DNA from 2 places in the Kitasatospora sp. NPDC088264 genome. Region 2 is predicted to be linked to the other one. Evidence: riboswitches for the same ligand, from Rfam matches in the RefSeq annotation. Region 2 holds a riboswitch; the other holds the start of a gene.

Region 1 (4,205 bases), on a different contig from region 2:
GGGAGGCGATCCGTGGTCGGCTCCCCTCCGGCGCAGTGCGGTCAGCTGCCGTAGCGCAGCGAGACGGTGTCGCCGAGGTGGACCGTGGTGGCCCGGGTGGCGCCGGTGGCGGTGGTGCCGTCCAGGCTGACCTGCCAGGTGGAGGAGCCGCTGTTGGCCGTGCCGTTGATCGCGGTGACGGTGTCGCCGCCGGTGGACGGGGCGACCGAGGTGACGCAGCCGCTCGGGGCGGCGCCGGCGGCCGCGTCGAGGACGTCGCCGAGGGTCGCGGTGGTGCCGGTCGGGGTGAGGGTGGCGGCGCAGACCTTGAGCGCGCCGGTGCCGTCGTCGATGACCAGCGCGAGCTTGGCGGCGGTGCCGGGGACGAAGGCGGTGGCGGCGGCCCAGGCGGGCTCGCCGGTGGTGGTCGGGGTCGGCGGGGTGGCGGTGAAGCCGGCGCCGGCGACGGCGCGCAGGCCGTCGACGGAGGCGTAGGGGGAGGGGGTGGTGTCGGTGGGCAGGTACTTGAAGCCGCCGCCGGGCTTGAACTGCTGGGCGATCAGGAAGTCGACGGGGCTCTTGCCGGTGCCGCTGGTGAAGTCGGTGCCCTGGGGGTTGATGCCGCAGGCGTTGAGGCCGGAGACGGCCCAGCCGTTGGAGTCGGTGTTGACGCCGAACATGGCGTTGAAGGCGCCGGAGGCGGTGAGCTTGCCCTTGAGGAAGTTCTTGGCGGCGACGATCGCCGGGTCGGTGGCGGCGACGCCCCCGGTGCAGAGCGAGGCCATGGCGGCGCCGGTCATGTCGATGTCGCTGCCCTGGGCGAGGGCGTTCGGGTCGCCCGCGGCCTTGCTGAAGTTCCAGCCGCCATCGTTGTGCTGGTTGGCGCGCACCGCGGTGACGGAGGTGTCGAGCAGCGGCTGCGGGACGCGAGGGCTGCCGGCCTGGGTTTTGGCGCCCGCGAGGGCGAGGAGGCCGAAGACGGTGCCGTTGAAGTTGGCGGACGGGCCGTAGTAGCCGGGTTCGGCGGTCTGCCAGTAGGCGGCGAGGTCGGCGACGAGGTTGCGGCCCGGGCCGACCCGGGCGGGGTCGATGCCGGCGGCGTAGGCGTTGAGGATGCCGCGCTCGTAGTCCGTGACGACCGGCGAGGCGCTCGGCCAGCCGGGGGCGGCGAGCTGGCCGCGGTAGACCAGGCGGGCGTTCTTGGTGGGGTCGCCGCCGGGGGTGACGTCCGCGGCGGCCGTGCCGGCGGCCGCGAGTGCGCTGAACGCCCACTCGTTGGAGAGCCCGCCGCCGGTGACGTAGCTGCCGTCGGCGGCCTGGAGCGACTTCAGGTAGGTGACGCCGGTGCTCTTCGAGGTGGCTATCTGGGTCGGGCTGGCCGTCGCGTGGGCGGGGACGGCGGAGAGCAGGAGCGCGCCGGCCGTCAGGGCGACGGTGACGGCGGAGGCGGCGCGGGCAGGGGTGGTCCGCGAGGGGGCGAGGAGGGACACGGGACAGGCTCCTTGGGGTGGCGGGCGCCGACCCTGCCCCGGAGTTCCGGCGTCCGTTCGAGGGCGCGCGACGGCCGGAGCGGTCGCCGCCCGGATCGCGTGGGCCGGCTTTCGCCATGGTGCGTGGCCGGGCGGGCATCCGGGCTCGGGGCAGCACGATCGCCACCCCACACCGCTGCGCGTCAGCCCCGGATTCGCACCGGGTTCCCCCGCTCGGCCACCGCGGACGCTACCGCACGGCGCACCGGCCGACGAGGTGATGTGATCGACGTGACGGACCGTTGACTCCCGTTCGGCCGTCGTGGTCTGATGAACCGATTTTTTGCCCTCGGCATTCAGGGGAAGCCGGTCCAACTCCGGCGCTGACCCGCAACCGTGGACCCACCTGTGGTGGGTGAGCCGGAATGCCTGGACCGGGGGCCCTGTTCACAGAGCACTTGCGTCGTCGCGGACTACGACGCGGTCCGGACGGTCCCTGCCCAGGGGACCGTCGGCTGCGCCGTTGCGTCCCACGTCGACCGACCAGGGAGTCGTCGTGAGGGTCAGCAGCAGTCGCACACGTCACAGGAACCGGGACCTCGCCTCCTTGGTGGTCGCCGGTGCTGTCGCGGTCGCCGCCTGCGGAAGCGTCCTGTTCGGGCGCCCCGGCACCGCGGCCGCCGACCCGATCGAGCGGTGCACGGCGACGACGGGCGCGATCGTCGCCGTCGACTTCACGCACTGGGGCGGCGGTGTCGTCCGGGGCTGCGACGCCCACCCCACGACCGGGATGAACCTGCTGCACGCCGCCGGCTTCACCACCGCCGGAACCGAGCACGACGGACCCGCCTTCATCTGCCGACTCGGAACCGGGACCTTCAACAGCGGCACCCAGTACCCGACGCCGGCCGAGGAACCCTGCGTCAACACCCCGCAGGCCACCGCGTACTGGTCGTACTGGATCGCCGAACCCGGCCAACAGGCCTGGTCCTACAGCCGGTTCGGCGCCGGGACGCAGAAGCCCAAGCCCGGCGAGGTCGAGGCCTGGGTGTACGGCGGCACCGACATCGGCGGCACCAGCGGGGCACCGGGCTTCACGCCGGACTCCGTCCGGGCGAAGAGCGGTGGTTCGCCGGCTTCGCCGTCCGCCTCGCCGTCGCCCTCGGCGACCCTGACCCCGACTCCGACCTCGACCCCGACTCCGACCGGGCCGTCCGCCGCCGGTGACCCGGCGGCCGCCGCGGCCTGGCTGGCCCGCCAACTCGTCGGCGGCGACCACATGGAGAACTGGGCCGTCGAGGGGCCGGACTACCCCCGGACCGCCCTCACCGCCATCGCCCTCGCCGCCGCCGGCACGCAGGACCCGGCGCTGCGCAGGACGGTCGCCTTCCTCTCCGCTCACACCGACGCCTTCCTCCACCCCGACGGACCGGCCGGCCGGCCCGATGCGAGGGCCGCCGCACTGCTGGCCCTCGTCGCCGAGAGCACCGGTGGCGATCCCCGGGCCTTCGGCGGCCGGGACCTGATCGCCGCGCTCACCGGCCATGTCTGCACGGCGGCGGGGGAGAACGGCAAGTGCACCGCCGCCGGGGACTTCCTCGGCGCGGCCTCGCCCTGGGTTCAGTCCCTCGGCGTCATCGCCCTCCAGCGCGCCGGCGTCACGCCACCCGCCCCGGCGCTCGCCCGCTTCACGGCGCTCCAGTGCGCCGACGGCGGGGTGGCCGGATCGATGATCGTCGCTGGCGACCACTGCGAGTCCGACCCGCTCACCACCGGCCTCGCGGTCCTCGCCCTGCGTACGGCGCCCGGGTACGAGACGGCCGCGAGGAAGGCTTCGGACCAGCTCGCGGCCGGACAGCAGGCCGACGGATCCCTCCTCCCGTACCTCGGCGCCCCCGGCGACACCATCAGCACCGCGAGCGCGGCCCAGGCGTTCAAGGCCACCGGACAGGACACCCGCCGGGCCGCCGCCACGGCCTGGCTCGCCGCCCGGCAGGGCACGGACGGCGGCTTCGGCCCCGACGCGTCGACCACCGACCCGGACCCGGCGGCCACCGAGCAGGCGATCCTGGCCCTGACCGGCACCGACCTCACCAGCGTCCGACACAACCCGGACGCCACCACCCCGCCGACGACACCCGCCAGCACGCCGCCGACCTCGCCCGCGACCACGCCGCCTGCCGGGAGAGCCCCCGACGCCGCCAAGGGCAGCGCCTACCTCACCGACCCGTCCCGCCTGATCAACGGCCGCTACTACGAGGGCTTCCCGGCCTTCGCCGACTTCGGCCTCACCATCGACGGCGCCTACGCCCTCGCGGCCACCGGCACCGACGACGCCGCGCTGCGCAGGATCGTCGACTTCCTGGACCAGCCGGGCAAGGACGCCGGCGAGCGCACCGTCAACGACTGGACCGGCATCGGCACCGAGTACGCAGGCGGCGGCTCGATCGGAAAGGAGGCGCTGCTCGCCGAGGTGGTCGGCCGCAACCCGCGCGCCTTCGGCGGCCACGACCTGATCGCCGCCCTGGCCGCCCTCGTGTGTATCAAGGCCGACCAGAACACCGGCTGCGCGGCGCCCGGCAACTACACCTACGCGACCTCGGTGTTCTCCCAGGCGCTCGGCATCATGGCCCAGCTCCGGGCCGGGGACTCGACGAACGCGGCTCCCGCGATCGCCTACCTGAAGGGCCTCCAGCACCAGGACGGCTCGTGGCCGAGCCTGATCCCCGCCACCGGTGACTCCGACGTGGACAGCAC
Region 2 (4,205 bases):
CCGGTTGGCTGTACGGACGGGCGGCCGTCGACGGCACCTCCCCAAGATCGGGCAACAATCGGGCAACAGAGGCAAACCGCCTGGCCGGAAACAGGTGGCGGGGTCATGCCATCACGGCTCAACCCTTGCGGCGACGGTCGCGCTACCCGCCCGACCGGTCACACTCCGTGGCCGACAGGTGAGGTCCGGGTTCCGTACGGAGGCCCCGCGGGTGTGACTTCTCACGCGGGGGGGCTGGGTTCAGAGAAGGGGGGTGAGCCAGCGGCGGAGGAGTTCGGTGTAGTGGGTGGGGGCGGAGTTCCAGAGGGTGGCGTGGTCGGCGCCCGGGAAAGGCCGGAGGCTGACCACGCCGGGGCGGGCGGCGGCGAGGCGCTCGGCGGCGCGGAAGGGGGCGACCTGGTCGTCGGGGCTGTGCAGGAGGAGGGTGGGGACGCGCAGGTCGGCGCCCTCGGCGATGCGGCTGAAGTCGGCGAGGTCGACGCCGGTGCGGCCCTCGGCGGCGAGGGCGCCGAGCTCGGCGGCGGCGCCGGTGTAGCCGGCCCGGGCGGCGCCGCGGCGGGCGGTGGCGGGCAGGTCGAGGACCGGCGAGTCCAGGACGAGGCCGCTGATGGCATGGGCCCAGGCGGAGCGGGAGGCCGTCTGGAGGGCCATGGTGGCGCCGAGGGACCAGCCGTACAGGATGACCCGGCCGGCGCCGCTGTCGAGGGCGAGCCGTACCGCCGACTCGACGTCGCGCCACTCGGTCTCGCCGAAGTGGCCGAGCCCGTCCGGCGAGGCCGGGGCGCCCTGGTCGCCGCGGTAGGTGACGGCGAGGGCGGGCAGGGCGAGGCGGTCGAGGACGGGGAGGACCGGGAGGGTCTGCTGCCGGTCGGCGCCGGGGCCGTGGACGAGGATCACCCAGGTGCCGCGTTTGCCGTCGAGGCGCCAGGCGGGGAGGGCGCCGAGTTCGCCGTCGGCGGCGGTGTCGGTGAAGGGGAGGCCGAGCGCCTCGGTGGGGTCGCCGAGGTGGACGCGGGGGGTGAAGCGGACCTCGGTGCCGGGGGTGAGGGTGCCCCGGTCCGCGCGGACGAGGCGGCGGGTGACGCCGTTCTCGTCGCTGTGCAGGACCTCCTCGACGACGGCGTGGCCGTGGTCGTCCCATTCCACGGCCCAGCGGCCGGGGCGCAGGCTCTCGGGGCGGCGGTTGAAGGTGATCCGGCCCGCGGCGAGGCTCCGCACCAGGACGGGGCCGGACTCCCGGGCGGCGCTCGCCGGGTGGACCAGCCGTTCGGAGGCCCGGCGGCCGATCACCAGGACGGCGGCCCCGGCGGCCCCGGCGCCGACGACGGCGGCCGCCACGACGGCCGCGGTTCCCCAACGCATATCGCTCCCCGCTCTGCTGGTCTTGGACCGGACGGTGTCCGGGCGGTGTCCGGGCACCAGTTCACCGGGGGGCCGCGCGGGCGGCCACCGGGCTGGGCCGTCCGGGGCACGGCGGGGCCTCGGGCTGGGCGGGCGTCAGGCAGGGCGGGGCGGGCGGATCGGAGGTGGCGACGGGGCTCCGAGGTGTGACCAACCCCTCCGTGACCTCGGTTGACTCCCGGTTCGGCCGCGTGATGGGATCCTGGGGCCAAACGGAGGCATGCAGAGGAAGCCGGTGCGAGTCCGGCGCGGTCCCGCCACTGTCACCGGGGAGCACGCTCGGAACATTGCCACGGCGGACCGTCAGAAGCCGCTGGAAGGCCCGGGGGTGTGTCCGACCCGGAAGCCAGGAGACTCTCGCCCCCGGTACGTCGATCCAGGGCGCGGACCCTGAGTGAGGACACGCACGCGATGCAGGCTGCCCCGCCCCGCCGGACCCCACGCGGCCTTCCGCCGAACCCGCCGTGCGCCCGCTGACCCGCGCCGCCGCGTTCGCGCTCGGCGCCGCCGCGGGCTTCGCCGCGGACGCCCGCTTCGCCGACCCCCGGCGCGGCCACCCGGTGGCCGTCTTCGGCGGTGCGGCGACCCGGCTGGAGCGGCGGGTGTGGCAGGACGACCGGGTGGCCGGCGCCGGGTACACGGCGCTGTGCGTCGGCGCGGTCGCGGCCGGCGCGGTGGCCCTGGACCGTACGGTGGGCCGGCGTCCGCTGGGCCGGGCCGCGCTGGCGGCCGCCGCGACCTGGACGGTGCTGGGCGGCACCTCGCTGACCCGGGAGGCGCGCACCATCGGCCGGTCGCTGGCCACGGGCGACCTGGCGGCCGCGCGGGAGCGGCTGCCGCACCTGTGCGGGCGGGACCCGAGCGCGCTGGACGGGCCTCAGATCGCCCGCGCGGTGGTCGAGTCGGTGGCCGAGAACACGGCGGACGCCGTGGTGAACGCGCTGGTCTGGGGCACGCTGGCGGGCACCCCGGGGCTGCTGGCGTTCCGCGCGGTGAACACGCTGGACGCGATGGTCGGCCACCGCTCGCCGCGGTACGCCCGGTTCGGCTGGGCCTCGGCCCGGCTGGACGACGTGGCGGGCTGGCCGGGCGCCCGGCTGACGGCTCTGCTCACGGTGGCCGCCGCGCCGCAGCCGAAAACGGCCTGGCGGGTCTGGCGGCGGGACGGTTCGGCGCACCCGAGCCCGAACGCGGGCCAGGCGGAGGCGGCCTTCGCGGGCGCGGTGGGCGTCCGGCTGGGCGGGACCCTCCAGTACGGGGAGCGGGTGGAGCACCGGCCGGTGCTGGGCGCGGAGTTGCGGCCGGTGACGGCGGACGACATCGAGCGGGCCTGCGTGCTCTCCCGGCGGGTGGGCGCGCTGGCCCTGGGTACGACGGTCGCGGGGCACGTCGCGCTGCGCTTGCTGACGACACGGTGGAGGGGAAGGGCATGAGCAACGCACTGCTGGTCGCGGGGACGACCTCGGACGCGGGCAAGAGCGTGGTGACCGCGGGCATCTGCCGCTGGCTGGCCCGGCAGGGGGTGCGGGTCGCGCCGTTCAAGGCGCAGAACATGTCGCTGAACTCCTTCGTCACCGCCGACGGCGCCGAGATCGGCCGGGCGCAGGCGATGCAGGCGCAGGCGGCCAGGGTGGAGCCGGAGGCGGCGATGAACCCGGTGCTGCTGAAGCCGGGGGCGGACGGCCGCAGCCAGGTGGTGCTGCTGGGCCGGCCGGTCGCCGAGGTGGGCGCGCTGGACTACCGCGAACGCAAGCCCGTCCTGCTGGAACGGTCGCTGGAGTGCCTGGCGGATCTGCGCCGCCGCTACGAGGTGGTGGTCTGCGAGGGCGCCGGTTCGCCCGCCGAGATCAACCTGCGGGACCGGGACATCGCCAACATGGGCCTGGCGACGGCCGCCGGGCTGCCGGTGGTGGTGGTCGGGGACATCGACCGCGGCGGCGTCTTCGCGGCGATGTACGGGACGCTGGCACTGCTGTCGGCGGAGGACCAGCGGCACGTGGCGGGCTGGTTCGTCAACAAGTTCCGCGGCGACGCGCGACTGCTGGCGCCCGGCCTGGAGATGCTGCACGGGCTGACCGGCCGTCCGGTGCTGGGCACCCTGCCGATGCTGCCGGGCCTGTGGCTGGACGCCGAGGACTCGCTGGACCTGTCCACGGTGGTGGACCGGGTGGACGGCCGCGGCCCGCTCGGGGCGGACGTGCTGCGGGTGGCCGTGGTGCGCTTCCCCCGGCTGTCGAACTTCACCGACCTGGACGCGCTGGCGCAGGAGCCCGGAGTGCTGGTGCGCTGGGTGACCCGGCCGGAGGAACTGGCCGACGCCGACCTGGTGGTGCTACCCGGCACCCGGGCCACCGTGGCCGACCTGGCCTGGCTGCGCGAACGCGGCCTGGAGCCGGCGCTGAAGGCGCGGGCGGCGGCCGGGCTGCCGGTCCTCGGGGTGTGCGGCGGCTACCAGATGCTGGCGCGCGGGATCGAGGACGAGGTGGAGTCCGGGGCCGGCTCGGTCGAGGGCCTGGGCCTGCTGCCGACGCACGTGCGGTTCGGCGCCGAGAAGGTGCTGGCGCGGCCGGCCGGCACGGCGTACGGGCAGCGGGTCGAGGGGTACGAGATCCACCACGGAGTGGTGGCCGTGGAGGGGGGCGAGCCGTTCTTCTCCGATGACGACGGGCACGGCCTGGACGGCTGCCGGGTCGGCCCGGTGTGGGGCACCACCTGGCACGGCGCGCTGGAGAACGACGGCTTCCGCCGTGAACTCCTGCGCGAGGTCGCCGCGTTGGCGGGCCGGGCGTTCGTGCCGGCGCCGG

Evidence for each region. A riboswitch is a leader RNA that binds a small molecule or an ion and turns the genes downstream of it on or off. The one in region 2 is predicted to bind cobalamin.
Region 1: linked by a shared signal. The riboswitch ahead of AB0O82_RS14410 (prenyltransferase/squalene oxidase repeat-containing protein) and the one ahead of AB0O82_RS05860 (cobalamin biosynthesis protein) in region 2 are both predicted to bind cobalamin.

Annotation. Positions count from the first base shown of each region.
Region 1 covers NZ_JBFBIR010000014.1:136,156-140,360, forward strand. The annotation lists gene AB0O82_RS14405 (hypothetical protein) at 42-1,469, opposite strand; cobalamin riboswitch at 1,603-1,679, opposite strand; cobalamin riboswitch at 1,757-1,900, shown strand; gene AB0O82_RS14410 (prenyltransferase/squalene oxidase repeat-containing protein) at 2,005-4,205, shown strand, end outside.
Region 2 covers NZ_JBFBIR010000004.1:198,159-202,363, reverse strand. The annotation lists gene AB0O82_RS05865 (alpha/beta hydrolase) at 241-1,362, opposite strand; cobalamin riboswitch at 1,626-1,758, shown strand; gene AB0O82_RS05860 (cobalamin biosynthesis protein) at 1,866-2,834, shown strand; gene AB0O82_RS05855 (cobyric acid synthase) at 2,831-4,205, shown strand, end outside.